DNA from 4 places in the Chitinophaga pendula genome. Region 4 is predicted to be linked to each of the others. Evidence: riboswitches for the same ligand, from Rfam matches in the RefSeq annotation. Region 4 holds a riboswitch; each other region holds the start of a gene.
What was found. Region 4 has a riboswitch for cobalamin ahead of KTO58_RS21955 (TonB-dependent receptor). Riboswitches for the same ligand answer to the same signal wherever they lie in the genome.

Region 1: it holds a riboswitch for cobalamin, as region 4 does, so the genes downstream of both, KTO58_RS17025 (ribonucleoside-diphosphate reductase small subunit) here and KTO58_RS21955 (TonB-dependent receptor) in region 4, are expected to answer to the same signal.
Region 2: it holds a riboswitch for cobalamin, as region 4 does, so the genes downstream of both, metE (5-methyltetrahydropteroyltriglutamate--homocysteine S-methyltransferase) here and KTO58_RS21955 (TonB-dependent receptor) in region 4, are expected to answer to the same signal.
Region 3: it holds a riboswitch for cobalamin, as region 4 does, so the genes downstream of both, metE (5-methyltetrahydropteroyltriglutamate--homocysteine S-methyltransferase) here and KTO58_RS21955 (TonB-dependent receptor) in region 4, are expected to answer to the same signal.

What each region holds. Positions count from the first base shown of each region.
Region 1 covers NZ_CP077769.1:4,738,332-4,746,043, forward strand. Annotated here, with positions in the region: gene KTO58_RS17005 (terpene synthase family protein) at 1-880, opposite strand, end outside; gene KTO58_RS17010 (NADPH-dependent FMN reductase) at 1,331-1,888, shown strand; gene KTO58_RS17015 (hypothetical protein) at 1,949-3,073, opposite strand; gene KTO58_RS17020 (ABC transporter ATP-binding protein) at 3,090-3,731, opposite strand; cobalamin riboswitch at 4,106-4,334, shown strand; gene KTO58_RS17025 (ribonucleoside-diphosphate reductase small subunit) at 4,470-5,441, shown strand; gene KTO58_RS17030 (ribonucleoside-diphosphate reductase subunit alpha) at 5,515-7,712, shown strand, end outside.
Region 2 covers NZ_CP077769.1:630,107-637,818, forward strand. Annotated here, with positions in the region: gene metE (5-methyltetrahydropteroyltriglutamate--homocysteine S-methyltransferase) at 1-1,973, opposite strand, end outside; cobalamin riboswitch at 2,133-2,329, opposite strand; gene pepT (peptidase T) at 2,465-3,712, shown strand; gene KTO58_RS02545 (MotA/TolQ/ExbB proton channel family protein) at 3,819-4,535, shown strand; gene KTO58_RS02550 (ExbD/TolR family protein) at 4,581-4,991, shown strand; gene KTO58_RS02555 (GNAT family N-acetyltransferase) at 5,065-5,559, shown strand; gene prmC (peptide chain release factor N(5)-glutamine methyltransferase) at 5,575-6,495, opposite strand; gene ribD (bifunctional diaminohydroxyphosphoribosylaminopyrimidine deaminase/5-amino-6-(5-phosphoribosylamino)uracil reductase RibD) at 6,515-7,561, shown strand; gene KTO58_RS02570 (IMPACT family protein) at 7,594-7,712, shown strand, end outside.
Region 3 covers NZ_CP077769.1:3,362,691-3,370,402, reverse strand. Annotated here, with positions in the region: gene KTO58_RS11710 (endo alpha-1,4 polygalactosaminidase) at 135-989, opposite strand; gene KTO58_RS11705 (Lrp/AsnC family transcriptional regulator) at 1,409-1,870, opposite strand; cobalamin riboswitch at 2,024-2,215, shown strand; gene metE (5-methyltetrahydropteroyltriglutamate--homocysteine S-methyltransferase) at 2,367-4,673, shown strand; gene KTO58_RS11695 (6-pyruvoyl trahydropterin synthase family protein) at 4,767-5,186, shown strand; gene KTO58_RS11690 (methylenetetrahydrofolate reductase) at 5,256-6,209, shown strand; gene KTO58_RS11685 (epoxyqueuosine reductase QueH) at 6,329-6,571, shown strand; gene KTO58_RS11680 (ArsR/SmtB family transcription factor) at 6,646-6,978, shown strand; gene KTO58_RS11675 (arsenate reductase ArsC) at 7,053-7,469, shown strand; gene arsB (ACR3 family arsenite efflux transporter) at 7,471-7,712, shown strand, end outside.
Region 4 covers NZ_CP077769.1:5,923,952-5,931,663, reverse strand. Annotated here, with positions in the region: gene KTO58_RS21960 (YncE family protein) at 189-1,337, opposite strand; gene KTO58_RS21955 (TonB-dependent receptor) at 1,350-3,356, opposite strand; cobalamin riboswitch at 3,472-3,681, opposite strand; gene KTO58_RS21950 (DUF6580 family putative transport protein) at 3,716-4,309, opposite strand; gene KTO58_RS21945 (tetratricopeptide repeat protein) at 4,489-5,139, opposite strand; gene KTO58_RS21940 (EamA family transporter) at 5,241-6,137, opposite strand; gene KTO58_RS21935 (MFS transporter) at 6,179-7,402, opposite strand; gene KTO58_RS21930 (FadR/GntR family transcriptional regulator) at 7,488-7,712, opposite strand, start outside.

The sequences.
Region 1 (7,712 bases), 1.2 Mb from region 4:
TATGTCCACCCACCATCAATTGTAAATGTGCAACATAACGCAGATACCCTTCGTCCTGCTTGAATAAGGCTGGCAGATTATTACACATGCGCATAAAAACATCCATCTGCTGATTATGTAAGGATATTACCTGGTCGTAAGCAGCCTCCAGCGTACAACCCTGCTCCTGGCATATAATCAACACCAGGTTCATCAACTCTCCATCCTTCATTTCCTTCAATGCCGAGTAATAGTCATTACACCAACTCATGATCAATACTGCCAATTGCCGCAACTTCCTGGTAAAGGGATGAGCAACCAATGTCGGTGGCAGAATCAACCCAATCTCCAACTCTACAAAATCAACTAACTGATATAGCCCGACCAGGTTTTCCCGTAATATTTTATAATAATCCGCACTGGGATAGATAGCAGCCCCTGCCAGAAAGGCTTCAGTCAGCATCGCGTCGAAGTACTGCCGTACATGTTGTATATACCTCGACATCCATTCCGCAGAAGACATCGGCAACAGATACTCCCGCAGCAAACCGAACTGTTCGACGACTACATGCCGGTTGCGTGGCGACATATACCCTTCCAGGTAGCCAATGGCCTCCTCACAGGCGGCGCGCAACTCATCTAATTGTTTACCGGCATATAAGTCATCAAAAGCAAAAAACACCAGCATATGTAGTGCTCCTGCCTCCAATACCTCCCTGCGGGCATGGGGAAAAAAACGGGTGGTGAGATCTCCGAAACGCGAACGCTTGTACTTTTCCGAAAGAGAGTCTGGAAGCTCGTACTCATCAATCCAACGGGTCATCTGTAACTCGATCTCATTAGCAAATAAACTATTGGTATCCTCCATAGGATAATAAAGCAATGACATATCTGGTATCATCTGGCATGATTATTTTGAATAGGAAAATTCATTCAATGACATCTCCATAAGATGCCTTAAAAATGACAATCACATTTAAACAGGAAATTCGATCATCTTCATAAACAATCAAATAAGCAACAACTACAAGCGATTCCCGCTATGTAGAAAACACTGAGCTAACCGGGTCATAACATTAATGATTAAGGACAGTTCGTATTATTCGCATCATAGTATAAGGATATACGGGCCCATCAACAGATAATAACCTGATATCATTGTTCTGAAATAGGTATCCCACACTTTGCAGTGCGGGATACCATGTCAATTAGAAGCATTCTTAGAACGCTAAAATAATTAATAATCCGTGTTACAGGGAGGCATTAACGCTTCATTAACACGCTGCTTCTCCTCTGCATCCACTCCTGCTACTTTTTATATATTTGCAGCGATCCTAAATAGTTTACATTCATGACTGCTGAAAAGAATTACCATTTTATTGCTATCTCCGGTAGCCTCCGTAAAGGCTCATTCAATACCTTCGCACTCAAAGCTGCCCAACAATTAGCACCAGCAAACATTACGATAGAACAGGTGGATATCAGCGATATTCCGATATATAATACGGACATTCACGCTGCAGCATATCCGGCAGCTGCGGAAGAATTAGCACAGAAAATAATCGCCTCCAACGGCTTATTGATCGTATCTCCGGAGTATAATTATTCCATACCAGGCGGTCTCAAAAATGTTATCGATGTATTATCCCGCCATGCGGCAAAACCGCTGGACAGAAAAGCAGTAGCTATTATGGGCGCCAGTATAGGCACTTTGGGCACAGCCCGTATGCAATATCACCTCAGACAGGTATTAGTCTGCCTCAATGCCAATGTGGTTAACAAACCAGAGATCATGATCAGCGCCGCTCAGCAGAAATTCAATGAAGAAGGTACCCTGACTGATGAAACCACCAGCAAACAGATTCCGGTACTATTACATGCCCTGGCCACATTAAGTGATAAACAATAATAACCTGATCGATACCTGCCTGTTATTTAAGCAGGTATCGATCACCATATAAAAACGAGATCAGATAATAGCAGCATTCAACGGCTCATACTTGTCGTAACGCCGTATAAATATCCACAATGCTACCAACTGTAACACCAATGCGGTAAGCAGGTACCAATATCCCAACACCAGGAACAACACTACAAAAGAAACAGCCAGTGCCCACCGCAAATGTAGATCAGGATTAAAACGGGGAAAATACATCAGACAACGGAATAGCAGTAACAACGAATGTGCAAAAAACAATATTCCTAACAATGGCAATACCCCCGCGAATCGCCAGGTATTCACTACGATCAACAGGTATTCAGGCAGAAAAAGAAAGAAATAAGTGAACGAAAGCTGCAGGTATCTTTGTGCCAACTGCATCGGCAGGTTACGCGTGAACTGCAGATACTGGTCCTCAAAAAAACGGTGATAAAATATCACGCCCGTATGAATGATGCAACTCAACAATACACCACACAGCACTACCCGATCATCATAAACCGTTGTGCGCATTAACATAAAGGTCAACAATAATATAGCACCTGAAAATACTTTTGTACTCAGCAACATCCGGGTATGATTCGTCAGTAACTCAAATATGTAATACAGCGAAAATGGCCTTACCCAACGCCGGTTTAACCATTGCTGAAAATGACCGGTAAAATCAGCCAACTCGGGACGCCACAGTTTTCTATCGTATATCGCCACCGGTAGTATACACATCAGTATATTGAATAGCAACAATAAGAACGCAGTACCCGACAATCCCATCTTTGCGGCCACCCCTGCTGAAATTCCGGCATAAACAAGTACCGGAAAGTAAATAGTGATCTGTATTGAACACCAGAGTATATATCTTCGCCATCTTGACAAAGACCCTATCACAGGATAGAGAAAACCATACCCAGGTGTCTGTATCGTCTTTAATATAAAATACAGACACTTTCCGTTATACAACAACCATAATCCCAATACCACCAACAAAAAGCCCCGGTGCTGCAGAAATCCTTTCATTAACCCCACGTGATATTGCAATAGTTGTCCACCTTCCACCACCCCAAATAACAGGTAGAACAGCAGCAGAAAAAAGCCGGTATTCGTAATATAGAAACGACTTGTAAATATCTTACTCAACAAACGAAATGACTCAAACATACCTTTCATTTTTTTCTCATCCGATTATCCGCACCTGACGGTTCTCCACCAGGAGCGTTCCATTTACAGCAAACTCCGTTTCCGCAATCACCTGATGAGAAGTAATACAAAAAGTGACACCATACTCCTCACGCCACTCCCTGATCATATCATATAATAATGGGATCGTCTGTACGTCTAGCGTGATCAACGGCTCATCCAATAATATCAACGAAGGAACTCCCGTAAAACTTAGTAATAAGGACAACTTTTTTAACATACCACTGGAATACGTACTGACCGGGCGTAACAAAAAATCATTTACCCCCATCGCCGCCCCCAATTCCAGAATGCGGTCAGCATCTCCACCCTTGGTACTCAGGTACAACCGTAATAACTCCCTGCCCGTCAGAAACCCTGGATACAACGGCTCCGCCTCTCCATAGTTGACCTTCCGCCGGTAAGCAACCGGATGATGAAGGCTACTCACGGCTCCTTGTAAGAGGATCTCCCCCCGGAAGGAAAGCAAACCTGCCATCACCTTCAACCAGGTAGTCTTACCGGCGCCATTCCCCCCCTGTACCCAATAGATGCCCTCATCCAGTGATAAATGCCCTATATCCAAGGCAAGTGTATCCCCGTAATATTTTTTTATATCCTTTAATAAAATAGCTGACATAAAATTTGTCTAAGATTCCGAAAACCTGAAAAGCCGGAAGTCCAAAAAAACAAGCCGGTCTCAGCAACCCTTATTAAAAATATTTCCACTCGTCAAAACGACACGTATATTTAAAAAATATGACATAAATATAGGTCTGAACTATTAATGTATTAATTTAATTAACAACATTTACAATTAATATACCATTCCGAAAACAAGTAATAAAATAGTAATATTTCTAATAATCTTCAACCGCTGTAGGGTATCTTGACACGAAATGCCCACCCCTGCACATCTTCCGGATTGTTCTATTTTTACCTACATCATTTTTCCACAGGCTGTGAGCAATTAAATCTGCTCACGCAATCGCAGGTCTGTACATTTGTAGCAGTTCTTGACTTTGTTGCATTGGTTCCCGGGCGCGCAAACCCGGGATTAATGGGGGGAACCGTGTGAAAATCACGGGCAGACGCGCTACTGTGATCCACTTCCATATACCAGGAAGAGGTTGAAGCCGCAAATTCAACCTGATATTACCTGAAAATCACCGTTTTCTATCTTGAAAAGGGGAAAGTTGTAATAACGGAAAGCCAGCATACCTGCCAACGCAACATATTTGTCAAAACCTTCGCGTATCAGGGTATTGGCGAAAGTGACACTGCTCTCTCCCACAAGATAGTTGTCAGCCTTCGTGTCTCCAGGATCCGCCAACAATAGGGACAGGAAAAAGAATTCAAATATTTAAAATCGCTGCATATGAATTACGAGAATGAAATCTTGTTGAAAGAGAATAAAGACCGTTTTGTGTTGTTGCCAATTAATTACCCTAAAATTTGGGAAACATATAAACGTCACGAGGCCAGTTTCTGGACAGCGGAAGAGATTGACCTGAGCGGAGATCTGAAAGATTGGGCGAACCTCAACGATGGCGAACGCCACTTCATATCACATGTACTTGCTTTTTTTGCAGCTAGCGACGGTATCGTAAATGAAAACCTCGCCGTCAACTTCATGAGCGAAGTACAAATACCGGAAGCGCGCTGCTTCTACGGTTTCCAGATCATGATGGAGAACATACACTCCGAAACTTACGCCCTGCTGATCGATACCTATGTGAAAGATCCTGCAGAAAAAGATAGACTGTTCCATGCCATCGATACCGTACCTGCTGTAAAGAAAAAAGCTGAGTGGGCACTGCGCTGGATCGAAAATGGCAATTTTGCCGAACGCCTCGTCGCCTTCGCCGCCGTAGAGGGTATCTTCTTTAGCGGTAGCTTCTGCTCCATCTTCTGGCTTAAAAAGAGAGGATTAATGCCAGGGCTGACATTCTCCAACGAACTCATCAGCCGTGATGAAGGTCTCCATTGCGAATTTGCGTGCCTCCTGTACAGCATGCTCGAAAATAAATTGACCCAGGAAGCCGTACATGCCATCATCATGGATGCCGTGAACATCGAAAAAGAATTTATTACAGATGCACTACCCGTAGACCTTATCGGTATGAATAGCCGGCTCATGCAACAGTACATCGAATTCGTTGCTGACAGATGGCTCAAAGAACTGGGATACGATAAAATATTTAACGCTTCCAATCCATTCGATTTCATGGAGATGATCTCACTCCAGGGTAAAACCAACTTCTTCGAAAAACGTGTGGGCGACTACCAGAAAGCGGGTGTAATGGGGAATAAAGAAACCCAGACCTTCAGCCTGGAAGAAGACTTCTAATATATATCCTGCCCGGAATAAATACCTTCCGGATTCCATATACTTAATTACTAACCTAATAAATTCACTTCCCATGTTCGTAATCAAAAGAGACGGAAGAAAAGAAGCGGTGAAATTTGATAAGATCACCGCCCGCATAGAAAAGCTGTGCTATGGCTTTAATGCGGAATATGTAGACGCAATAGACGTGGCCAAGAAAGTGATTCAGGGTTTATATGATGGCGTAACGACCACAGAACTGGACAACCTGGCTGCAGAAACAGCCGCCTCCCTCACAACCAAACATCCGGACTATGCATTGCTGGCCTCCCGCATTGCAGTAAGTAACTTGCATAAAAATACAGTGAAGTCTTTCTCTAAGACCATGAAAAAACTGTATGACTACATCGATCCGAAGATAAATAAACCAGCAGCGCTGTTATCAGACGATGTATACGAAGTGATCCGTAAAAATGCGGAAATACTGGACTCTAACATCATCTACGATCGTGATTTCGCTTTCGACTACTTTGGCTTCAAAACCCTGGAACGTTCCTACCTCCTCAAATTAGATGGTAAAGTAGCAGAACGCCCTCAGCACATGTTCATGCGCGTAGCCGTAGGTATCCATAAAGATGATATTGATGCTGCTATCAAAACTTACAATCTCATGAGCGAACGCTGGTTCACGCATGCGACCCCCACCCTCTTTAACGCCGGCACACCTAAACCACAGATGTCGTCCTGCTTCCTCCTCACCATGAAGGATGATAGCATCGAAGGTATCTACGATACCCTCAAACAAACAGCCAAGATATCTCAAAGCGCTGGCGGTATCGGCTTAAGCATTCACAACATCCGGGCCACCGGTTCCTATATCAGCGGCACCAACGGTACCTCCAATGGTATCATTCCCATGCTGCGTGTATTTAATGACACCGCCCGCTATGTAGACCAGGGTGGTGGTAAACGTAAAGGTGCTTTTGCCATCTACCTCGAACCCTGGCATGCAGACGTGTTCGAATTCCTCGACCTCCGTAAAAACCACGGTAAAGAAGAAATGCGTGCACGCGATCTCTTCTTCGCCTTATGGGTACCCGATCTGTTTATGCAGAGAGTAGAATCCAATGGCGAATGGTCCCTGTTCTGTCCACACGAAGCACCAGGACTGCACGAAACATGGGGTGCAGAATTTGAGAAACTCTATGCACAATACGAACAGGAAGGCCGCGCACGCAAAACTGTAAAAGCACAAGACCTTTGGTTCGCCATCCTCGATGCACAAATCGAAACAGGAACACCATACCTGCTGTATAAAGACTCTGCCAACCGTAAATCCAACCAGCAGAACCTCGGCACCATCAAAAGTTCTAATCTCTGTACAGAGATCATAGAATATACCGATGCAAACGAAGTAGCAGTATGTAACCTGGCATCCCTCGCACTACCTCGCTTTGTGGTAGATGGTCACTTCGATCATCAAGCATTATACGATGTAACCTACCAGGCTACCCGTAACCTCAACAAAATCATCGACAACAACTACTACCCGGTTGATGAAGCCCGCTACAGTAACCTACGTCACCGTCCCATCGGACTCGGTGTACAAGGCCTGGCAGATGCCTTTATCCTCATGCGCTATCCATTCGAAAGCGAAGAGGCCAAACAACTGAACAAAGAGATATTCGAAACGATCTACTTCGCTGCCATGACCGCCTCCAAAGACCTGGCAAAAGTAGATGGCCACTACGATACATTCCCCGGATCACCCATCTCTAAAGGTATATTTCAATTCGATATGTGGGATGTAACACCTACCTCTCGCTGGGACTGGGAAACATTAAGAGCTGAAGTAATAGAACATGGCGTTCGCAACTCCCTGCTGCTCGCTCCTATGCCTACCGCTTCTACCTCTCAGATCCTTGGTAACAACGAGTGCTTTGAACCTTACACCTCCAATATCTACACCCGCCGCGTACTGAGTGGCGAATTCGTAGTGGTGAATAAACACTTACTGAAAGACCTGGTGGAATTAGGATTGTGGGACAACGACATGAAAAACAAGATCATTGCCGCCAACGGTTCCATCCAGCAAATACCAGAGATCCCCTCTAATATCAAAGAGCTGTACAAAACTGTTTGGGAGATCAAACAACGTACGATCATAGATATGGCGGCAGATCGCGGTGCTTACATCTGCCAATCCCAGTCTCTCAACCTGTTCGTTGATACGCCTAATACCGGTAAACTCACCTCCATGCACTTCTATGCCTGGAAAAAAGGTCTCAAGAC
Region 2 (7,712 bases), 2.4 Mb from region 4:
TTGAACTCAGCATAACACATGTGAGTATGGATCTGTGTATCATCCAGTACGCTACAAACAGCAATACGGAATGCCTGTACTGCCCATTGCAGATAGGCATCCCAATTGGCTCTTCTTAATGGTAAGCCTTCTCTTACAGCAGGTTCATCTACCTGTATCACTCTAATACCGGCTTTTTCGAGATCAGAAACTTCATCGCGGATAGCCAGTGCTATCTGGAAAGTTGTATCTGCACGGGGTTGGTCATTGCGTACGAAAGACCATTGCAGGATGGTGACAGGCCCTGTCAGCATTCCCTTCATGGGCTTTTTGGTGAGCGATTGGGCATAGCTGCTCCAGGCTACTGTCATCGGATGTGTACGTTGCACATCGCCGTAAATAATGGGTGGTTTTACACAACGGCTGCCGTAGCTCTGTACCCATCCGTTTTGGGTGAATACAAAACCTTCCAGCTGCTCGCCGAAATATTCCACCATATCATTACGCTCAAATTCGCCATGCACCAGTACATCCAGGTGCAGGCTTTCCTGCCATTTCACGGTCTCGGCGATCGCTGCTTTGATCCGCTGATGATATTCTTCGGAAGAGATAGTGCCTTTTTTCAGCTGTGCACGTAGCTGACGGATCTCTGCCGTCTGCGGGAAAGAACCGATGGTTGTGGTGGGGAACAGCGGCAATTGAAAGGCTACTTCCTGCGATTCCTGCCTTACATGGAATGGGCTCTTACGGGTAGCATGCGATTCGTCCAGTGCTGCTACCCGCGCTTTTACTGCAGGTTTGTGGATCAGCGGAGAATGCTGCTTTGCTTGCATCGCTGCCATATTAGCCGCCAGCGAGGTGTTGTTGCCGGTAGCAATCTGTGCCAGGTCAGCGATCTCATGCAGCTTCTGTTTTGCAAATGCCATCCAGTGTTTGATCTCCCTTGTCAATACCTGTTCGTCTTGTTCCAAATCCAGATCGTAGGGAGTATGGAGTAAGGAGCAAGCGCTGCTGATCCATACACGATCCTGGCCGATTGCTTGCACAGCTTCGTTGATCAATGCGAGTGATAGCTGATAATCATTTTTCCATATGTTACGGCCATCTACCACACCCAGCGACAGTTGCATACCAGCCGGCAGCTGTTGTAATACTGTGGTCAGCTGTTGAGGTGCGCGTACCAGGTCAATATGCAGGGCCTGTACCGGTAGTTGCAGCGCCGTTGCCAGGTTGTCGCCCAAGGCATCAAAATAGGTGGCGATCAACAGTTGCAGACCAGGTATAGCCTGGTGGATACGGTTGTAAGTATTGATATACAGCTGATGTATAGCCGGGTTGAGATCCATCGCGAGGTAAGGCTCATCGATCTGTATCCAGGTAGCGCCAGCTTCCTGTAGTGCGGTCAGCAGCTGCAGGTATACTGGTAGTAACTGCTCCAGCAAACTATGTAGGTGCAGGGAGTGATCCTTGATCTTACCAAGCAACAGGAATGTCAGGGGGCCAATGATTACCGGTTTAGTGTGGATACCGAGGCTTTTCGCTTCGCGGAACTCCTCTACACATTTATGGCTTAACAGCCGGTATTGCTGGGTAGTATCGAATTCGGGGACCAGATAGTGATAGTTGGTATCAAACCATTTTGTCATCTCCATGGCGGTAATGTCGAGCCCGTTTTTCTGATAGCCCCTGGCCATCGCGAAATACAGCTCCAGGCTTTGGGGACTGGCCAGCCGCTCCAGTAATGGCTTGAACCTGGCAGGGATTGTACCCGTCATCAGACACATATCGAGCACCTGATCGTAGTAAGAAAAATCGTTGGAAGGGATGAGGTCAATACCGGCCTGCTGCATCGCCTCCCAATTCTGGCGGCGGAGCTGACGGGCAGTAAGTTGTAGTTTTTCGAGGGAAGCTGTGCCCGCCCAATAAGCCTCGTTGGCTTTTTTTAGTTCCCTGCCGCTACCGATACGCGGGTAGCCTGGTACGTTTGTTAACATACGGGTACGGTTGTTTTAAGTGAAAAATACCGGTATTACTACGCGTACACTTGCCGAAGGGAGCTGGCAGGATAAAGGAATGGAACAGTAACAGGCACACGATGCCTGTGGGGGGAAGTACTGCCAATTGCCTGAATAATGCTTTTTTTCCGCGAAGCATACATCAATTTGTTTACGGCAAGTCTCCTGGCTTGTAACGGCTATGACCACCCTTCTCATCCCTAACAGGGATAATGGGTATCGTTGGTCATAACCTTTTTCAAAGGTTACTTACAGTTGCGCGTCAGCCCGTGATTTTCACACGGTTCCTTTTTAATCCCGGTCACAGACCGGAAACCGCAAACAGCATTGAGTGTGTAAAGAACCATTACAAATATAGGATTTAAGCGCGTAATATCCGGTACCACGTCCTATCTGTCTGTTTTTGTTATCTCTTTCTTTAGCGCCTGGCAGATAGATAGCACAGCAAAAAAAATCCTTAGGTTTGTAAAATGTTTACAGATTACCAATATACCGTAGTGGACCGGTTTATCCGCTATGTACAGATAGATACCGAATCGGATCCGCTGAGCCATACCTATCCCAGCACAGAAAAACAAAAGGAGCTGTCCCGCCTGCTAGTACAGGAACTACGGGAAATGGGGATCGAAGATGCGGTATTGGATGAATACGGATATGTCTATGCTACCATCCCCGCGAATACCGACAAAACCGTACCTGTGATCTGTTTCTGTTCGCATGTCGATACCTCCAGCGATTGCAGCGGAAAGGATGTAAAACCGATCATCCATCATCAGTACGATGGTACGGATATTATCCTGCCGGATGACGACACACAGGTGATCCGTGCAGCCGAACATCCTTACCTGGCTTCCCGCAAAGGAGATGATATCATCACTGCGAGTGGTACTACGCTGCTGGGTGCCGATGACAAGGCAGGCGTGGCAGAGATCATGGATGCTGCCCACTTCCTGCTGCAGCACCCCGAGATCAAACATGGCGCGATCCGCATCCTCTTTACCCCCGATGAAGAGATCGGAAGAGGCGTGGACAAAGTGGATATGCAGCGATTGGGTGCTTCTTTCGGCTATACGATGGATGGAGGTGAGCGGGGATCAGTGGAAGATGAGAACTTTTCCGCTGATGCCGTAAAGATCACTATAAAAGGGGTAAGTGCACATCCGGGATCCGCCAAAGGTAAGCTGGTAAGTGCCATCAAAATAGCGTCGGAGATCGTAGATGCGTTGCCGAAAGAGATACTGTCTCCCGAGACGACAGAAAACCGCCAGGGATTCATTCATCCCGTACGTATACAGGGAATAGTTGAAAAAGCCGAGATCGACTTTATCATCCGTGATTTCACCACACCGGAACTGGAGGGACATGAGTTTTACCTTCGTCGCCTTATGGAACATGTTATGAGCAAGTATCCTACCGCTATCGCTACTTTCCAGGTAACAGAACAATACCGTAATATGAAAGAGGTACTGGATAAGCATCCGCAAGTGACCGTCTATGCTGCTGAGGCTATGAAAAGAGCTGGTGTGGCACCGCTCAAGATGATCATCCGCGGTGGTACAGATGGCGCCCGGCTTTCTTTCCTGGGCTTGCCCTGTCCGAATATATTCACAGGGGAAATGGCCTTGCACAGCAAGCATGAGTATGTAAGCATACAGGACATGCAAAAAGCCGTGCAGACCATCGTCTATCTGGCACAAATATGGGAAGAGCATAGCTAAGTACTAGAATTGCTGGTTATTGCGTTTAAACTTTAACTATTTTATTAGTACCTTACCCTATTATTGCTTCTGAAATTAATACTTTTGCAGGGTTAAAATTTTATTCATGCTCTTAGGACTTGTTACTTTACTGCAGGATACTCTGCTGGCGCCAAAAGCAGACACTGTAGCACATGCAGCCACTGCTGCTACCGGCGCTGCCCAGGAAATGAAACTGCTGGATATGCTTTCGAAAGGTGGTGTGCTGATGATACCATTAGCTGTACTCTCCCTGGCAGCAGTATACGTTTTTGTAGAGCGTTACCTCGCTATCGCCAAAGCAGGTAAACTGGAAGACAACTTCATGCCGATGATCCGGGATCATATCACCACCGGCAATATACAAGGTGCCCGCTCCCTCGCTAAAAATACCTCCGGTGCCATCGCCCGCATGATCGATAAAGGTATACAACGTATCGGCAAGCCCATTGACAACATTGAAAAGTCTATGGAAAATGTGGGTAAACTGGAAATATACAAGATGGAAAAGAACCTGGTCATTCTCTCTATCATCGCAGGTATCGCTCCCATGTTCGGGTTCCTAGGTACTATCGCCGGTATGATCCAGACGTTCTTCAATATCTCCATCACCTCCGATATTACTCTGGGTACGATCGCCGGTGGTATCTATGTGAAGATGATCACCTCCGCTACCGGTCTTATCATCGGTATCATTGCCTTCATCGGTTATAGCTTCCTGAATGCACAGATAGATAAAGTGATCAATAAAATGGAGTCCTCCTCTGCAGAGTTTATCGATGTGCTGCAGGAGCCAACCCGCTAACGATCCTTCACCGCTTTCTAATTTTAACGCTTAACGACAGAACGTATGAACTTACGCAGCAGGAGAGGCAAACGGCATGTGGAAATGCACAACTCAGCATTGAACGATATCTTGTTCATATTACTGCTGTTCTTCCTCATCGTATCTACGCTGGCTAATCCTAACGTGATCAAACTCACACTGCCCAAGGCGAAAAGCAATACCAAGGCAAAACAGACCGTAGTAGTCAGCATCAATGATAAACGCGAGTTCTTCGTAGGGACCAACAGGGTACCCTTCGAGAGCCTTAAACAAATGCTGGTACCCGCTCTCGTAAGAGAACAGGTAGACCCTACTATCGTTATCAATGCCGAAAAATCCGTGCCTGTCGAAGATATCGTCAAGGTCATGGAAGTAGCCAGGGAGATAGGGGCTAAAGTAGTACTCGCCACCGCCAATCCCCTCCGCAAAGACTAATCACTGGTAATAGCTGATATATAAAAGGAACCAACTGGTTCCTTTTTTTTATTTTAGCATTTATTCAATACAAATGGACATCTTCACCACCCCCCGACTCAGGATCAGACAGCTGACCCCCACCGATGGGGATTATTGGTTCCGGATCAACGGAGACCCCGAAGTCATGCAGTTCATCCGCCCGGTGCAAAAACGCGAAGATTCTGATCTCTTCCTGCTGGAAAATATATTGAACTATGAGATCTTTCCTGCCTATGGCCGCTGGATAGTAGAAGACAGGCTCAATGCAGCCTTTATCGGTATGCTGATGATACGGCCCCTGCAAGGCCGACCGGAACTCGAATTGGGATATGCGCTCGAAAAGGGAAGCTGGGGTAAAGGATATGCGACCGAGTTAGTGAAAGGAGCATTGGAATACGCTGTTCATCAGTTAAAACACCCGGGTATCATCGCGCTCACCGATCCGGGCAACAAGGCCTCTCAACAGGTATTGTTGAAATGCGGCTTTGCTTACGATCAGGATATGTTTGTTGATGGTAAACTAGCCCGCTTATATAAACTGTCGTAGCAGGCTAGCATAGCACTATCTGAAGGCCTTCACCATCCGGTCCTTTCCGAAGATATCCTTCCGCAGCGTTGGCTCCCGGAAGCCTTGGGCAGTTAGCAGTGTAATCACTTCCTGACCATATGCTTCGTTGATCTCAAAATAAAGCGTGCCCCCGGCCTGTAGTTTGTGCTGCGCCAGTGCTCCGATATGCCGGTAAAATAACAAGGGGTCCTGATCGGGTACAAACAGTGCCAGCGCAGGCTCAAATCCCCATACCTGCTGTTGCATATCCGCCTGTTCTTCCTGCCGTATATAAGGTGGATTGCTGACGATCACATCAAACAAGGGTAGGTTTTCCACGGCCGTTTCCTCCAGTATATTGACCTTTTCAAAATGAACGGCCTGTTGGAGTTTAGAAGCATTCAGCGCCGCTATCTCCAGTGCGCCAACGCTTACATCAATGGCCCATACCGTAGCGGAAGGGCATTCCTTTTTGATGGCAATGGGAATACATCCGCTGCCGGTGCCGATGTCCAGCACATGGGCCGTCTCCCGGCCGGCGGTCTGCAGCTCTTCCACTATCCAGGATACCAGCTCTTCCGTTTCCGGGCGGGGGATCAATACATCCGGGCTAACAGTGAACTCCAGCCCGTAAAACCAGCTGCTGCCGGTAACATACTGTACCGGCTCTTTACGGAGCAATGCCTGCAAGGCCGTCTCTAGCTGCTGTTGCTGCGGTGCTTCCAGCGGCCGGTCTTTATATACGACACGGTCCAGCCGGCTCATACCCGTTATATGTTCCATGACGATATGTGCGATATTGGCCGCTTCCCGGTTGTCGTACAAGGGGCTGATCGTGTGTATTATATAGGCAAAAGCGGCTTGAATGGTCATGGTAATAGCTTGCAAGGAATTAATAGTCAAAGGAAAATAGCGGCTGAAACGATATTTTTGCAAAAATATAGTGTTTGCTACCATGGACCATATCACTGACGAAATATTTATGCGCCGCTGCATCACCCTGGCAAAACTGGGGGCCGGACATGCCGCACCTAACCCAATGGTAGGCGCTGTGCTGGTGCATGAAGGTCGTATCATAGGAGAGGGATATCATCGCCAATATGGGCAAGCCCATGCGGAAGTCAACTGTGTACATAGCGTAACGCCGGAAGACCGGTTGCTGATCCCCTTGTCTACAATGTATGTGAGCCTGGAGCCTTGTGCTCATTTTGGTAAGACACCTCCCTGTGCAGACCTGATCGTCCATGAACGTATTCCACAGGTGGTCATCGGTTGTGTAGATACCTTTTCCAAAGTAGCAGGCAAAGGTATCGAGAAAATGACCGCCGCCGGCATACAGGTGCGCACCGGCATCCTCGAGCAGGAATGCCGCGAACTCAACCGCCGGTTCTTCACTTATCATGAAGCGCAACGACCTTATGTCATCCTCAAATGGGCACAGGATCCGAATGGTTTTATCGCAGGGCCGGACAAACAGCCGGTGAAGATATCCAATACCTGGAGCAATCGCCTCGTCCATCGCTGGAGAAGCGAAGAAGCCAGCATACTGGTGGGCACCGGCACCGCACTGGCAGATAATCCAATGCTTAACAACCGCCTGTGGACAGGTAAAGATCCGCTGCGGCTGGTAATAGATCGCTCCCTTAAAGTACCGCCGACCCACCACGTGTGGGATGATAGTATACCGACCCTGTTCATCACCGAACAGGTGCCTCCTGACACCTATACACAGACTTCCGGTATCCGCCTGGATTTCGGACAACCTATACTACCGGCCTTATTGCAACAATTGTATGAAAGACAGGTATTGAGCGTCCTGGTAGAAGGAGGCGCATATGTATTACAACGTTTCCTGGAGGCCGGCCTGTGGGATGAAGCTCGTGTGATCACCGGGCAGCAATATGTCGGTCCCGGTACCGCGGCGCCCGTATTACCCGGATATATACCACAGCGGGAAGAATGGCTGGAAGGAGATAATATCAGATATTACAGACGTAAATAGTCGCCGCTTAGTGCACGACTGCAAATACAGGAATGGAGACATACTTTACAATAGAAAAAACAGCTACCGCTGAATTCAAAGACAGAGGCAGCAAGTTCCTCGCATACGCTTTCCCGGTCAAGACCGCCGAGGAAGTGAAAGAACGATTGCT
Region 3 (7,712 bases), 2.6 Mb from region 4:
CACTGGTGACTGTTAGCAATACAATTAATTGTGCCATGAAATCTCACTATAAATAAAAAGCCGGCGCTTATTCCAGGCGCGGGCTTTTATTTAACTTTTATGGATATGGCAATATCGCTAAAAAAATATGATATCTATTTACATTTGTCCACCCACGTATCCAGGTTTCGATGTTTAAGAATAGCAGTAAATCCTAATTTCGCAGCTTGCGGACAAAAAGTGGTTTCAAATTTTTGTTGACTGGTATTGTCGGTATATTCGACGGCGAACACGGGTTTGTTCAATCTTGCATATGGTGTCATACGTTCTTGCCAACCTTGTTGAAATGCATCTTCTGTTAATGCCCAATCGAATTTGGACGAATAGTCTGCACTCAGGTCTGCTACGTTCTTTTGTCCGATGGATAGGCCGTTTGCATGGGCTGTAGTGATCAGGTAGTCCATATATTTCCGTGCATCCGACTCTGTAAGTGAAAATCCTGTCACTGTTGCAAAGCCGTCCAGGTTGTCTGGCTCAATGCCATCAAACCCTTTCTGAATGATCATATTAAATCTTGAATTTAACCATGGTTTTAACTTATCGATCTGCCGGATGTCAAGCCATCTTTCTTTTGGCCACTGATCGTATCGTTTACCGATAACTTCCGCAGGAAGTAAGGACGCATCATTCCTGTCGTTTTCCAAGGTACCTACAGATAGATAAGCAATTACCTTATGTCCTTTGGCATGCAGGGAGGCTACCGTGGCAGGACTGGTTGTGAATGCATCAACATCCACCACAGTACCGGAAAAAGTATTATTAGAATTAACGTCATCTAATACCCAATCGAAACTTATGCCGGCAGTTGGCTTCCACCAGGTGGTTTTCCCTCCCGGAAGTGTTGTGCTATCAGTTGGATTAATAATTTCTTCGTTGTCTTGTCCTTTGCTACATGAGGCCGCAAGTACAGCTAGGCTGCATACTAATATCATCTTTTTCCTAACAATCATTATCTGAAATTTAATTACTGCTGATAAACGGAGGTGGCATTGGCATATTGTAAGTCAGTATTCATATGAGACTTATTTAACAACTTTATAACAAAGTCAATACTGGCTTGTAGGTATATCCCCCTAAATAGCACTATGAAAAAAGTGCTAAAATTTGAAAAGATCTTCCGCTCCGATTTAAAAATAGTAAACGGCGAAGGAAAGTCTGTTGTTCGAAGATGTGGAGGGAAATGCCGGGGAAGCTGCGTTGGTGGTTTCCTTATCCAGGGCACCTTATGTTTTTACGCATCTAGGATGATAACGGCTTTGGCTGATGTATGTAATAAAGTATTGAGTACATTCAAAATACAAGCAGCAGTCGTGCTAAAATCGACTGCTACTTGTATACCCTCTACGTTATTTGGGTCTGGAGTAACGTATCAAAGATTTATATTGTGCGTGTTTTTGTTTTCGCACATTACAAAAGTACTATGCGTGCTCCCGATGCTCTTTACTGACCCCAATTTATTGAATACAAAATCCTGGTAATGTTTCATGTCCCTGGCATAAACCTTCAATAAAAAGTCATAGTCGCCGGATATATTGTAACACTCAGTAACCTCCTGTAACCGCATAATGTCGGCAACAAACTGGCTTCCGATGCTTTTGTCATGATGTTTGAGGCGGATATTACAAAAAACGATTAATCCATAGCCGAGTTTTTCGGCATCAACCAAGGCTATATATTTTTTTATATACCCACCAGCTTCCAGCTTTTTTACCCGTTCGAATACTGGTGAAGCAGAAAGATTGACTTTTGCTGCCAACTCTTTGACGGTGATAGTAGAATTTTCACTGAGTAATTTAAGTAGATGTTTATCTGTATCATCTAATTGCTCCATAAAATAATTTTCTTTTTTGGCATAAAATACTCCACTTGGAAAGGTTTATTTCCTTTATTTTTTATAAAAGTAGTTTTTTATTCTGAATTTATGTCACTTTTTAGGATGAGAGGTGTTTATTTGTAGATTTGCTCCGATTTTAGTTCTTTTCATACTTTATCGACCAGAATAGGTTGCTGATGAGAATCAGTATTAAAAGGGAACCGTGTGAAAATCACGGACTGTCGCGCAACTGTAAGTAACGAAAAAGGTTTTTTCCATGTATGTCCACTGTTTGTCATTACAGATGGGAAGGACGGAGAAGATGTTACAAGTCAGGAGACCTGCCCATACTGGAAGGACGATGCTTTCGCGTAATGAAGCAAAGGTCTCATTTTGATGGTGTCTGTCGGCCACATATCTGTGCTCTGACAGGCTATCATATGCCTTTCCCCTGCAAAGCATTGTGAGGTTTGTAAAGACAACTGTAATTGTTTTAACTAAATTTTCAAGGAAAATGCTTACGCAAAACCTGGGCTATCCGCGGATTGGTAGCCAAAGACAACTTAAAAAAGCAAACGAACAGTATTGGGCAGGCAAGATTGACCTGAACGAATTAAAAGACTCTGCACGCAAGATTAGAGAGGAAAACTGGCAAACCCAACTCGATGCGGGTATCGACCTGATCCCCTGCAATGATTTCAGCTTTTATGACCAGGTACTGGACACCAGCCTGATGTTAGGTGTTATCCCTGAGCGCTACGCTCCCGTACTTTCCCAGGTAAAAGCCAACAGCCAAATCGATCTTTACTTTGCAATGGCACGTGGCTACCAGAAAGATGGTCTGGACATCACTGCAATGGAAATGACTAAATGGCTGGACACCAACTATCATTATATCGTACCAGAATTCAAGGCTAACCAGGAATTCCGAATTTTCAATGACAATATTTTTACCACATACCAAGACGCTAAAAAACAAGTGGGACAGAAGGCTAAACCTGTATTGGTAGGTCCGGTAAGTTATTTGCTGTTTGGAAAAGAAAAAGAACAAGGTTTTGAACGTATTGATCTGATCAAAAAAATCGTTCCGGTTTATGTCGCTATCATTAACCGCCTGAAAGAACAGGGCGCAGAATGGATACAGTTGGACGAGCCTAGCCTGGTGCTTGACCTTTCCAAAAAAGATAAAGAAGCATTTGAGTACGCATATCGTGAAATTGCTGCCCAGGTAAGTGGGGTTAAATTATTGGTAGCCACTTATTTCGATGCACTATTAGATAATACCCAACTGGCCGTTAGCCTTCCGGTTAATGCGCTGCATATAGATCTCGTACGTGCTCCTGAGCAACTGGAGGAATTACTGGTATTGATCCCGGGGGGCCTTCAGTTATCGCTCGGCGTTATTGACGGCCGTAATGTCTGGAAGAACGACTACGAAAAATCTTTAGGGTTTATCAATAAGGCAATTGAGCAACTTGGTGAGGATAGGGTGATCATTGCCCCTTCCTGTTCGTTGCTCCATAGCCCGATCGATCTCGACTTGGAGAATACTCTTGATGCTGAGATCAAGAACTGGATGGCTTTTGCAAAACAGAAGCTGACAGAGGTGAGCGAATTAAAACAAATTGTTACCGGAAATGCGGCTTTGCTTGATGCAAATAAAAAAGCTATCGGTAGCAGACGTTCATCTGGCAAGGTACACAAACAAGCAGTGAAAGATCGCGTAGCTGCTATTACTGCTGCCGATGCTTCCCGTAAAAGTGCATTCCCGGTTCGTCAGCAGCTGCACCGTGAGCGCTTCAACCTGCCGGCATTCCCCACTACAACCATCGGTTCATTCCCGCAAACAGACGATATCCGTCAACTTCGTGCTAAATTCAAAAAGGGAGATCTTACTACCGAACAATATGAAAAGGCTATCGAACAGGCGACTATCGACACCATTCGCTGGCAGGAAGAAATAGGTCTGGATGTACTGGTACACGGAGAATTCGAGCGCAATGACATGGTGGAGTACTTTGGAGAACAGTTGGATGGATTCCTGTTTACCAAAAATGGTTGGGTTCAAAGTTATGGTAGCCGCTGCGTAAAGCCTCCTGTTATATTTGGCGACGTTAGCCGTCCAAATGATATGACCGTACGTTGGAGCACTTTTGCCGCAGCGCAAACAGATAAGCCAATGAAAGGCATGCTGACTGGTCCCGTAACCATCCTACAGTGGTCTTTTGTACGTGATGACCAGCCACGTGAAGCAACTACCAAACAGATAGCGCTTGCTATCCGTGATGAAGTAGTTGCACTGGAAAAAGCAGGTATCGGTATTATTCAGATCGATGAAGCGGCGATTCGCGAAGGTTTACCTCTGCGCAAAGCAAAACGCCCGCATTACCTCGACTGGGCGGTAGGCTCATTCCGTATTACCGCCAGTGGAGTAGAAGACAAGACACAGATCCACACCCATATGTGCTACAGCGAGTTCAATGATATTATTGAACATATCGCAGCTATGGATGCCGATGTTATCACCATCGAAACATCCCGCTCGCAAATGGAACTTTTGCAGGCGTTTGCCCATTTCGAGTATCCGAACGAAATCGGACCAGGTGTTTACGATATCCACTCACCTCGTGTGCCTAGTACTGAAGAAATGGCTTCCCTGCTTGCAAAAGCAGCAGACCTGCTGCCCGCTCGTAACCTCTGGGTGAACCCTGACTGTGGGCTGAAGACACGTAAATGGCCAGAAACCAAAGCTGCTCTGGAAAATATGGTGGCTGCGGCTCAACAGGCACGTGAAGAGATCAGCACTGAAAGCCTCGTATAGAATAGCCTGTTTATAAACACAAACACCAGGCATCGGCAAATACCGTTGCCTGGTGTTTTTCAATCGACAAACGAAGAATTTAGCCTGGAATAAATGATAGTACATCTTACCCGCAGGGAAACATTCAACGCCGCACACAAGATGTACCGGGAGGAGTGGAGCCCGGAAAAAAATATGGAAGTGTTTGGAAAATGTGCCAATCCAAACTGGCATGGTCATAATTACAGCCTTTTTATAACCGTTAAGGGCAAAATAAATTACGAAACAGGATATCTGATTGATCTGAAACAACTTAAGGCGATCATAAACGACCACGTGATTGAAAAACTTGATCATAAGAACCTGAACCTGGACGTACCTTTTCTTAAAGGAAAGATGGCAACTACAGAATTGCTTTGCGTAGAAATATTCAATGAGCTGAAAGAGCCGATAGAAAGCAATGGTGGTGTTTTACTTCACTCGGTCAGGCTGCATGAAACAGAAAATAATTATGCGGAATATTTCGGAGAGTAGATATTCCGATAACATATATAAATAGTGAAGAAAGAAAACCCTTTGTATAAACAATAGTCACATCTGGTTATGTTCTTACATAAAATTAAAACCGGCCAATCTGGTATTTTAACTTACGGCATCACTCCACCTAAATCAGACACCAATGCTGAGCGGATTGCGCAGATCGCTGAGAAGACAGTGGCCAGGATCCTGCAACTAGAAATTGATGCACTCGTCGTGTACGATGTACAAGATGAATCTGCCCGTACTGTTGAAGAAAGACCATTTCCCTATCTGAACGCCCTTGATCCCTTTACCTTTGCCAGCGCGTATTTACAGGAATTGGACATCCCCAAGATTATATATCGGCCAGCAGGAAAATTTTCAGCAGAGGAATTGTCCACCTGGCTGGATGAACTCCAGCAACATCGGTTTTATCCGGTTTTTGTGGGCATTCCGTCACCGGATTTTCCCGTTAAAACCAGTTTACCGGAAGCTTATAGGATTTGGGGTAAACATAGTGAGTCCTCTGTTATAGGGGCAGTAACCATTCCCGAACGACATGAAATGCTAAAGGACGAAGATAGAAGGATCCTGGATAAGGCCAACAGTGGCGTATCTTATTTCATCTCCCAGTGCATTTTTAACTTTGCTTATGCAAAACAGGTAATAGAAGATCTAAGTACCACCTGCAAAATGGAGAACAGGCGTATACCTACGATTATATTTACACTCACCGCTTGTGGGTCTGCCAAAACACTGCAATTCCTGGAATGGCTGGGTATACACATCCCTAACGATCTTAAAGACGAACTGAATCAGACAGATAATATGTTGGACAGATCGGTAAATATTTGTCTGGACATCGCGGAAAAACTTGCTGTTTTCTGCGCAGAACGGGCAGTGCCCTTTGGTTTCAATATTGAAAGTGTGGCGATAAAAAAGGATGAAATAGAAGCATCGATCTATATGGTGACTAAAATCGCTGCTATGTTATCGGAAATGGGTATTCGGAAGGAGGTTTTACTAACAGCGCAATAGCGCTCAAATGGATTGGAATATGAGCTTTATCAGGGAGAAACTGGAAACTACCTAATGCTGGTCAGAAGCTGTTGCTACATTCTTGCTGCGCGCCGTGATCAGGGCAGGTAAGGGAGGCGATCATTGCTTCAGGCATAGATTTCACCCTCTTCTTTTATAATCCGAATATTCATCCTAAGAAGGAATATGAAATTCGAAAGGATGAAAATACCCGTTCTTCAGAAAAACATAATATTCCCTTTGTCGATAAATATTGTGGTTGTACCTATTCTCTACGAGATACTAATAAATGGCGTATAGAAAACGGCCGAGAGAAAATAAAGTTGGGTGAGAAATACTACGGCAGGGACTCCGAAGACTGATATCGGATAATTTTTTCAGCTTTCTTTTTGGTAATTGTATTTAATCATCGTAATATTGCGATATAATTATTCAGATGGGCACCACTAAAACAGATTTATTTACTAAAGAACAGAATGACATAGCCGCAATGGCTAAAGCAATAGCCCATCCCGCACGTATAGCAATCTTACAATATCTGGTAAAGGAAAACACTTGCATTACCAGTAATTTTGTAGAGGAATTAGGACTGGCACAAGCCACCGTATCTCAACATCTGAAAGAGCTGAAACTAGCGGGTATTATTCAGGGTACGATAGAGGGTGCCAGTGTGTGTTACTGTATTAATCCTAAAATATGGAAACAATATCAAATACTCTTTAATAGCTTCTTTAAAGATGTAAACTTAACTAATCAGGATTGCTGTTGATTTTTTTTGAGCATAATTATCGCAATATTACGATGATTGTACGATCGTAAACTATAACACAAATAAATAATTATATGAAAAAGATTTTGGTACTCTGTACTGGCAATAGTTGTCGCAGTCAGATGGCTGAAGGTTACCTGAGACATTTTGCAGGTGGCAATGCGGAAGTGTATAGTGCGGGGGTAGAAATACATGGCGTGAATTCCCGGGCTGTCAAAGTAATGGCAGAAGATGGTATTGATATATCTAGTCATACTTCCAACAACATAGATGAATATAAAGAGATTGATTTTGACTTTGTCATCACAGTATGCGATAATGCAAAAGAACGCTGCCCTTTCTTTCCCTCAGGAGCAAAGACGTTTCATGAAAACTTCTCCGATCCTGCAAAGGCGAAGGGAAGCGAAGACGAGATTATGGATCAGTTCAGAATAGTACGTGAGCAGATTAAGCGGTATAGCGGGAGATTTATTGAACAAAATATAGCCTAATATGAGTGTTAATAATAGCAATCCTGTGACAGAACGCAAACGGCTTGGTTTTATGGACAAGTATTTAACAGGATGGATTTTTATAGCGATGGCAGCTGGGATTGCATTGGGTTATTTTATACCGGCATCTGCTAACTGGATAAATAGCTATAGTAATGGAACGACTAATATAATATTGGCTGTTGGATTAGTGTTGATGATGTATCCACCACTTGCAAAAGTACGTTACCAGCATATTGGTAA
Region 4 (7,712 bases):
TAATGAAGGAAATATGGATTTGGGTAATTCTGTACAATTTAGTGTTGCACTCCGCAATAGAATGGCGTACCGGGTTTAGTTGGAGTTTAAGGTTTACACAGGGGGTGCGGGTTCGCGTTCACGGCTCCTTTTAGGTGGCAAAGGTATCAGGGGCAGTTGCGGAGTACTGCCCCTGATGTGGTATGGTGCTATTTTCTATAGAAAGCAAATGATGATGCGAAGTCGCCGGATGTTTTAAACCAGTTCTTCTTAGTGCCGGTGGCAGAGAGAACATATACCTGTGTGGGATATACGCCGCCATCGGAGAGGTATATATCGGAGGTAACAGGATCTACTACTATGCCGTAGGGTACTTTGATGGATTTGTCTGTGCCATCGGTGATAAAGTTGTCGGATATCTTTGTTTCGGTAGCGACATTGAATTTGATATAAGTCGGTTTGCTGGTTTCCCAGTTGTAGTTGATGAAGAAGCCGTTGTCGTCCTGGATGGCTATTGCTGTAGCGAGGAAGCCCAGTTTTTTCTTGACTGTTTCGGTTTTGGTATCGAATACGTATACATCGCCCGGTGCTACGACTACGGCGCCTGCGTATTGATCCTGGCCGACGCAATAGATATCGCCATATTTATCTGCTACGAGCCGGCCCATGTTTTTGGTTACGACTACTTTTTTGATCTCTGTCAGGGAGTTGAGGTCGATGACAGAGAGTGTGGAGTCGTACTGGCCAACGGTGCCGGGGGGAGCGTATACGACATCCTGCCAGCCGGCGTTGGCTACGTAGAGTTTATCACCTACTACGGTCATGCCTTCGGGGGTTTTACCGACTTTGATACTTTTTACGATGGAGAGGTTGCCGGTATCAATTACGGTTACGGTGCCATCGTATGCGTTTACGAAGGCTTTGTCTTTATAGAAAGCTACGTAGCGTGGTTGTTTTTTGGGCAGATAGATGGTTTTGATAGATTTTACTGTTTTGGCATCTACTACTTCTACTTTGTTACTATTGTTTACGACGATATACATTTTGCTGCCGTAAACCTTTACGTCCTGTCCTACGTCGCCCAGTTTGTTACCCAGTCTGTTATTGAGTGAGTCTGTTTTGTTGGGGTTTGCGGCGGTGAAGATGTTGAAGCTAAGTCTTTGTTGTTTGAAGTCGAAGTAATCGAGGGTAGCACTGTTGGTACCCATGTTGCCTTCATTGAGGATGTATATGCCTTCATCTACTACGGGAGGTTCCGGGATGGGGGCATCTTTTTTACTACAAGCGGTGACGAAAAGTGCTGCGGCGGTGAAGAGGCTGAGCAGTTTTGCGTGTTGTTTAATAGAATTGTTATTCATACTGTTCAATTTTTAAAATGAGAATGATGCCATGAAGCGGAAATTGCGACCTGGCATCGGGTAGTTGTAGGCGACATCGTAGTACTTGTTCAGGATGTTGTTGAGTTCTGCGGTGAACCGGATGTCTTTGAATTTGCGGGTACGGAGATTGTAAGCGGCTACTATATCTGAAGTATACCACGCGGGCATATAATTTTTCGGCGGGTCTGCGAAGTCGGCAAACCGGTCGCCGACGTAGTTGAATCGGTAGGTCAGTTCCCAGGTGCGCCATTCCAGTCCGAGGTTTACAGCGCCGCTATGTGTGGGCATGTATGGGACGGGGATTGGGTTGTTGATGCCGAAAGAGAGTTCTCTGGCGTGCTGCCAGGTGTAATTGATATCTGTATGGAGGGTGATGGTAGCTGGTAGTTGCCAATCGTTTTTTTGTGTAATGTCGACGCCTTTGATATCTACTTTGCCCAGGTTGATCATGGTCCAGCGGAACATGTTGGCGGTGGGGATGGCGACTATTTTGTCGGTGACGTTGTTGTAGTATGCATCTACCTGGATGGAGAAGTTTTTAAGGGCGCTGGTGGTCATTTTTCTCCAGGTGAGGCCCAGGTTGTATTGTTTGGTATATTCTGGTTTCAGCTTGGCGTTTCCTATCAGGAGGTAGTAGAGATCGTTGAGGGTGGGCATCCGGAAGATGTCTTTATAGAAGGCCCTTATGTAGAACTCTTCGTGTTTCAGAGGTTGATAGGCGATCGATATTGCGGGTGTGAGTATTTGTTTGTTGGGAGCTGCGGTGCCGAACTTCACGGATTCGCTGACGGCGGTACCGAGGAGATTGGCTTGCAGTTCGAGTTGTGGTAGTTTGATGGCGGTGGCGAGGGCGCCGTACCCGGTGTAGCGGGTTGGGAATGCGAATCCTACCTGGGAGCCTTTTACATAGTTGTAGATGAAGTCTCCGCTGAGGGATAGGTCCCACCAGGATTTGATGCTGTATTTGTTGGCCAGGGAGAGGTATAGTTCCTGTTGGGTATACCTGTTGTCCTGGAATTTGGCGGTGTTGAGTACATCCGGGTCGGTGTATCGCATATAGTCGTTAGCGAATTTGGCGTTGACCAGGAGGCTGTATTTGGGGTGGAATGTTTTTTTGTAGTGTGCCTGGATGAAGATGTTGCGGTCTTCCTGTCTTTGTCGGTGGTCGAAGTTATCGACGAGGATATAGCCCGGTAGTCCGCGTTCGGACTGGTAGTGATACAAGCGGAGGGACCAATCGCTGCTATCTTTCATATTGCCGTTGACGGCGGCTTCTACGCGGAAGGCGTTGATATCGGCGTTGGTGCGGGTGAGGGGTGTTTTATCCGCTTCATCTCTTTTGAATTTATAGCGACCGTTGGCGTTGATCCATTCGGTGCTGATGGAGGCGGAGATGCGGTCATTTATTTTTTGCTGCCAGAGGAGGCCGGGGTTCAGGAGGCCGAAGGAGCCGGTTTTGAAGGTAGCTTTGCCATGTATGTTTTCGCCTTTTGCGAAGGAGGGTTTGATGGGTTTGAGGTAGAGGGTGCTGGCGGCGGAGAAGTTGCGGGCGGGGAGGAAGATGTCATTGCTTTGGCCATTGAAGAGGGTGATCATTTCGAGGTTGTCGAGGGAGAATTTGCCCAGGTCGATGCTTCCATTTTGTGGGTTGCCTACTTGGATGCCATCGTAGAATACGCCGACGTGGTTGCTGCCGAGGCTGCGGACGTTGACGGTTTTGAGGCCGCCTATGCCGCCATAATCTTTTATTTGAACGCCGGAGAATGACTTGATGGCATCAGCGACGGAGGTAGCGGTTAGTTTTTTGAGTTGTTCGATGTCGAGTGTTTGTGCGGGGGTAGGGGAGCTGGTGTTGTCCAGCAGGTATTTGGCGTTGACATTGATTTCCCGGAGGTGCCGGGAGGTATCGTTAGGGGTATTTTGAGCAGTCAGCGACTGCGGTATTAGGCAGGCGATGAGAAGTGAGTAGTAGCAACATGCTGTAAGCAAACGTTTCACGTAGCGCATTTTTTGGTATTGACAGACAGCGCTACGGGGAGGGGAAAGTACGTGCCAATCGGGGTACGCTGGGGGGCGTAACCGGGGCTATCGTTGCTTTTCACCCGAAAGCGCTGAAAGTGATTGATATCTGGCAGGTCTTCTGGCTTACTGTTTTGAAGGCCGTCTTCCCACTTTTTGAGGAGCAGTGACTTTATTGGCATTCACTTCCGCTTACGGGCGGAGCAGTATTACAGCTACGGGGATAGCTCCGGATTTGCACCGGATTCCCTTTTAAGATCCAGGTTTGTTGAGGGCCGGGATCACCAGGTATTGGTATGTGTTAAGATACCGGCAGCGAGCCGCCGGTTTGTTATTGTTTATGAATGAGCTGCTGCAGCGGGGTAGCTACGTTGTACGAGTTCGAAACCTCCGAAGAAGAGGATGCTGTACACGAGGTTACCGATGAGCATATTTTTCATGTAAGGGATGGCGAGTGCGAGGCACTTGGCCAGTCCGGCAGCATTTTTTGGGAAAGGCTGGCCGGTGGTGATATCGATGCCATAGAGGAATGGGCCGATATCGGCGATGATCCAGTGGGCTACTACGGCGGCGACAGCTGCGACGAGTACGTTGGTAGCGTTCACTTTGCGGATGATCAGTTGTCCTACGAGGACCATAGCGGCGAAGCTAAGGTATGTCCATATCCATCCGCTATAGAGGAGGCCTTGCATGTGTTCTTTGTAGAACAGTTCCATCATGAGAACGTCGCTGACGAAGAGGGTGAGCAAGGGGAGGATGTATGATTTCCATTTATCGGAGAAGTAGGCGCCGCCGAAGAGGGCCATTGCACCGATGGGGGTGATATTAGAGAATGGAGTGAGTTGTCCGCCATTTAGTACGCGGAGGACGCCGGCTGCCAGGATGAACAGCATCAGGATACTAAATCTTGGATTTAGGTTCTTGATAGACATATCAGATATTTAGGTAGTTTGGTTGGATTAAGTCTGATTATTAGTGTAACAATACTATTGTCAGCAGGCTTAATGTGAGCGCAAACCTACATTTTTTTATCGAAACTCTTTCTTATAAAGCGAAAGGCTGGAGGATATGTGTCCTTCAGCCTTTCATTATCAATGATATATGAAGGTCATCAACCCGGCATACGGGAGATGTACTTATCCATTTCTTTTATTTGGCTTACGAGTTGTTCTGTGGTTGGTTTTTGTGCTTTAGCGCGGCGGAAGAAGTCTTTTGCTGTTTTGAAGTCGCGGCGGCTCATGGCGATGGAGGCCAGTGTGAGCAATGCTGCGGCGGTATTTTCTTTATCGGGGAGGCCCATTCGCACGGCTTTTTTCAGGTTTTGGTCGGCGCCTTTGAGGTCATTTTTCTGATAGGCGATGGTACCTAGCTGGAAGTATTGCATGCCTTCGTATTCTTTCATGGGGCTACCGGACTTGATGCTTTGGCGGATAGTGGCTTCGGCTTTGTCGAGGTCTTTATTATACATGGCCATGTTGCTCTGCATGAAGTAGTATACGGAGCGGATGGGTTTGTAGAGTAGTTTGGGGAATGCTACTTTGTTCATGAGGGCGGTAGCGCGGTCGATGTCGCCGGCTTCTACGGCTTCTTGAACGAGGCGCATGGGGCCGAACAGGAAGTGGGTGACGAGGCAGATCACTGCCAGTAAGAGTACGATGGTTGCTTCCCACCAGCCTACTGTGAAGCCCAGGGCGATGCCGCCTAACAACAAAACGATACCGATAGGGAAGCGATATAGCACGAAAAAATTAAATGCCTTCATGGGTGGTAATAATTCTATTTAATGTCCTAAAATCCAGGGGAGGGCAAAGATAAACAAAAAAATTCGCGGTGTAGCAGGCTGTTGTAAAAGCGCTGTTATCCCTATGAGGTTTGCGTGGCGGTGTTGCCATTGCGCCGGACGAGGTTGGCGGTGATGATGGCGCCGAGGATGACGGCGATGCCGGTAGCTTGTATCCAGGAGACGGGTTCGTGGAGTATGATCATGGCGGAGGTGACGGCTACGGGAAGTTCGACGGTGCTGAGGATGGCGCCGAGGGCTACGCCGGTCTGGGGCATTCCTTTGGCGAACAGGAATGGGGGCAGTACGGTGCCGAATAGGGCGAGGGGGATACCCCAGAGGAGGAGGGGGCTGTGGAGGAGGCGTCCATTGATGAGATATGCTGGCGGTAGTATGCAGCAGATGAGTATGAATGCGCCGGTGACCATCCAGGCGCTTTTGAGTACGGGGGAGAGGGCTGTGCCGGTACGGCCGCTGACTACGATGAATACGGTGTAGCACATGGCGGCGAGTAGTCCGAAGGCGATGCCTTGCCATTGGAGGGGTGGCATATCGCCGTTGAGTGTACCGCTGGCGAGGAGGGTACCTGCGAGGATGAATGCGACGCAGGTCCATTGTATGGCGGTGGGTCTTTTTTTATAGCGTACCCGTTCGGCGACCATGCTCATCCAGGTGAACTGCATGAGGAGGATGATGGCGATGCTGGCGGGGATGTATTGCACGCTTTGATAGTAGGTGATGCTGACGAGGCCGGTCGAGCTGCCCAGCAGGAATGCCTGCCGGGCGTTACGATCTTTGAGGGAGAAGGTGGGACGCCGGGAGAGCAGGTGTATGGTCCATAAGGTGATCATACCCAGTCCTGCCTGGATGCCACATAGTTCTGTGAGGGTAAACCCTTCGTGATAGCCTGATTTAACGATGGTGGACAGTACGCCGAAGCTACATGCCCCCAGTAATACCAATAAGATTCCTTTCCACATGCTGCTGATTGCTTTGGGCCGGCGAAGTTACGTCAGGCTTTTTATTTCCTTTCGACATTTGGCAATAGTCCGGTGAGCAGTCCTATGAGGGGGAGGTATGCGCAGACATGGAATACGTAGTTGATGCTGGTTCTGTCGGCGAGTTCGCCCAGGAGTGCGGAGGCGATGCCGCCCATTCCGAAGGCAAGTCCGAAGAACAGGCCTGCCATCATGCCTACTTTGCCTGGTACGAGTTCCTGCGCGTATACGAGGATAGCGGAGAATGCGGACGAGAGGATGACGCCGATGAATACGCTCAGTACGGCGGTCCAGAACAGGTTGGCATAGGGGAGTAGTAAGGTGAATGGAGCTACGCCGAGGATGGATATCCAGATGACGTATTTGCGGCCGATGCGGTCGCCGAGGGGGCCACCGAGGAAGGTACCGGCTGCGATGGAGGCGAGGAAGATAAAGAGGTACATCTGTGAGCTTCTTACGGGCACATGAAACTTATCGATGAGGTAGAAGGTGTAATAGCTGGTCATGCTGGCCATGTAGAAGTACTTAGAGAATACCAGTATCATGAGTAAAGTAAGGGCGAAGACTACTTTCCCACCAGGGAGTTGCGGGTTTTGCAGGTGGGTGTGGGTCTTCTTTTTAATGCGATGGGTATTTCCCTTGTACCATTTGCTGATGTTGAACATGACGATGATGGCGAGGAGTGCGGCCAGGGAGAACCAGATGATATGGAACTGTCCGAAGGGGACGATGATGAGTGCTGCGAGGAGGGGTCCGAGGGAGCTACCGGCGTTGCCACCCACCTGGAAGAGGGATTGGGCCATGCCATGTTTGCCACCGGATGCCATGTGAGCGAGCCGGGATGCTTCGGGGTGGAAGATGGCGGAGCCGACGCCTACGAGGCCTACGGAGAAGAGTAGCATGACGAAGTGGTGAGACATGGAGAGGCTGATGAGGCCTAGGAGGGTGAAGGCCATGCCGATGGCGAGGGAGTGGGGCAAGGGATGTTTGTCGGTGTAGAGGCCTACCAGTGGTTGTAACAGGGAAGCGGTGAGTTGGTAGGTGAGGGTAATGAGGCCGATCTGGGAGAAGGACAGATTGAGGGAGTCCTTTACGATCGGGTAGATGGAAGGTATCAATGACTGGATGGTGTCATTGAGGAGGTGGGAGAAACTGAGGGCCAGCAGCACGGAGTAGACGGTGTTTTGAGCCAGTTTTTGTGCGGTGGCGGCAGCCGTAGGTTGTGTTTCCTGGAGTGTTGTTTCCATTACAGAGCGTTTGTAATCAGATCATCTGACGTTTGGTGATAAAAAGATAGCGCTGTGATAGGTGGCCTGCGCTAAGCTGTTGATATTATTTTCCTCCCGCGATTTTTCCGGCCCAGTACAATGCCTGTTTGGGTTCCTGATCGGCGATGCTTTGATACAGGGATTCGTGCAGGTGTTGTGACATGGTGAAGGTGGTAGTGTCCGGGTATAAATCGAGGAAGGAGTTTTTCAGGTGTTTGGCGACTGTTTTGTACAGGTCGGCGAGTACGTCATTTTTGCCTGCTTCGGCGATGGCGGTATGGAAGTTGAT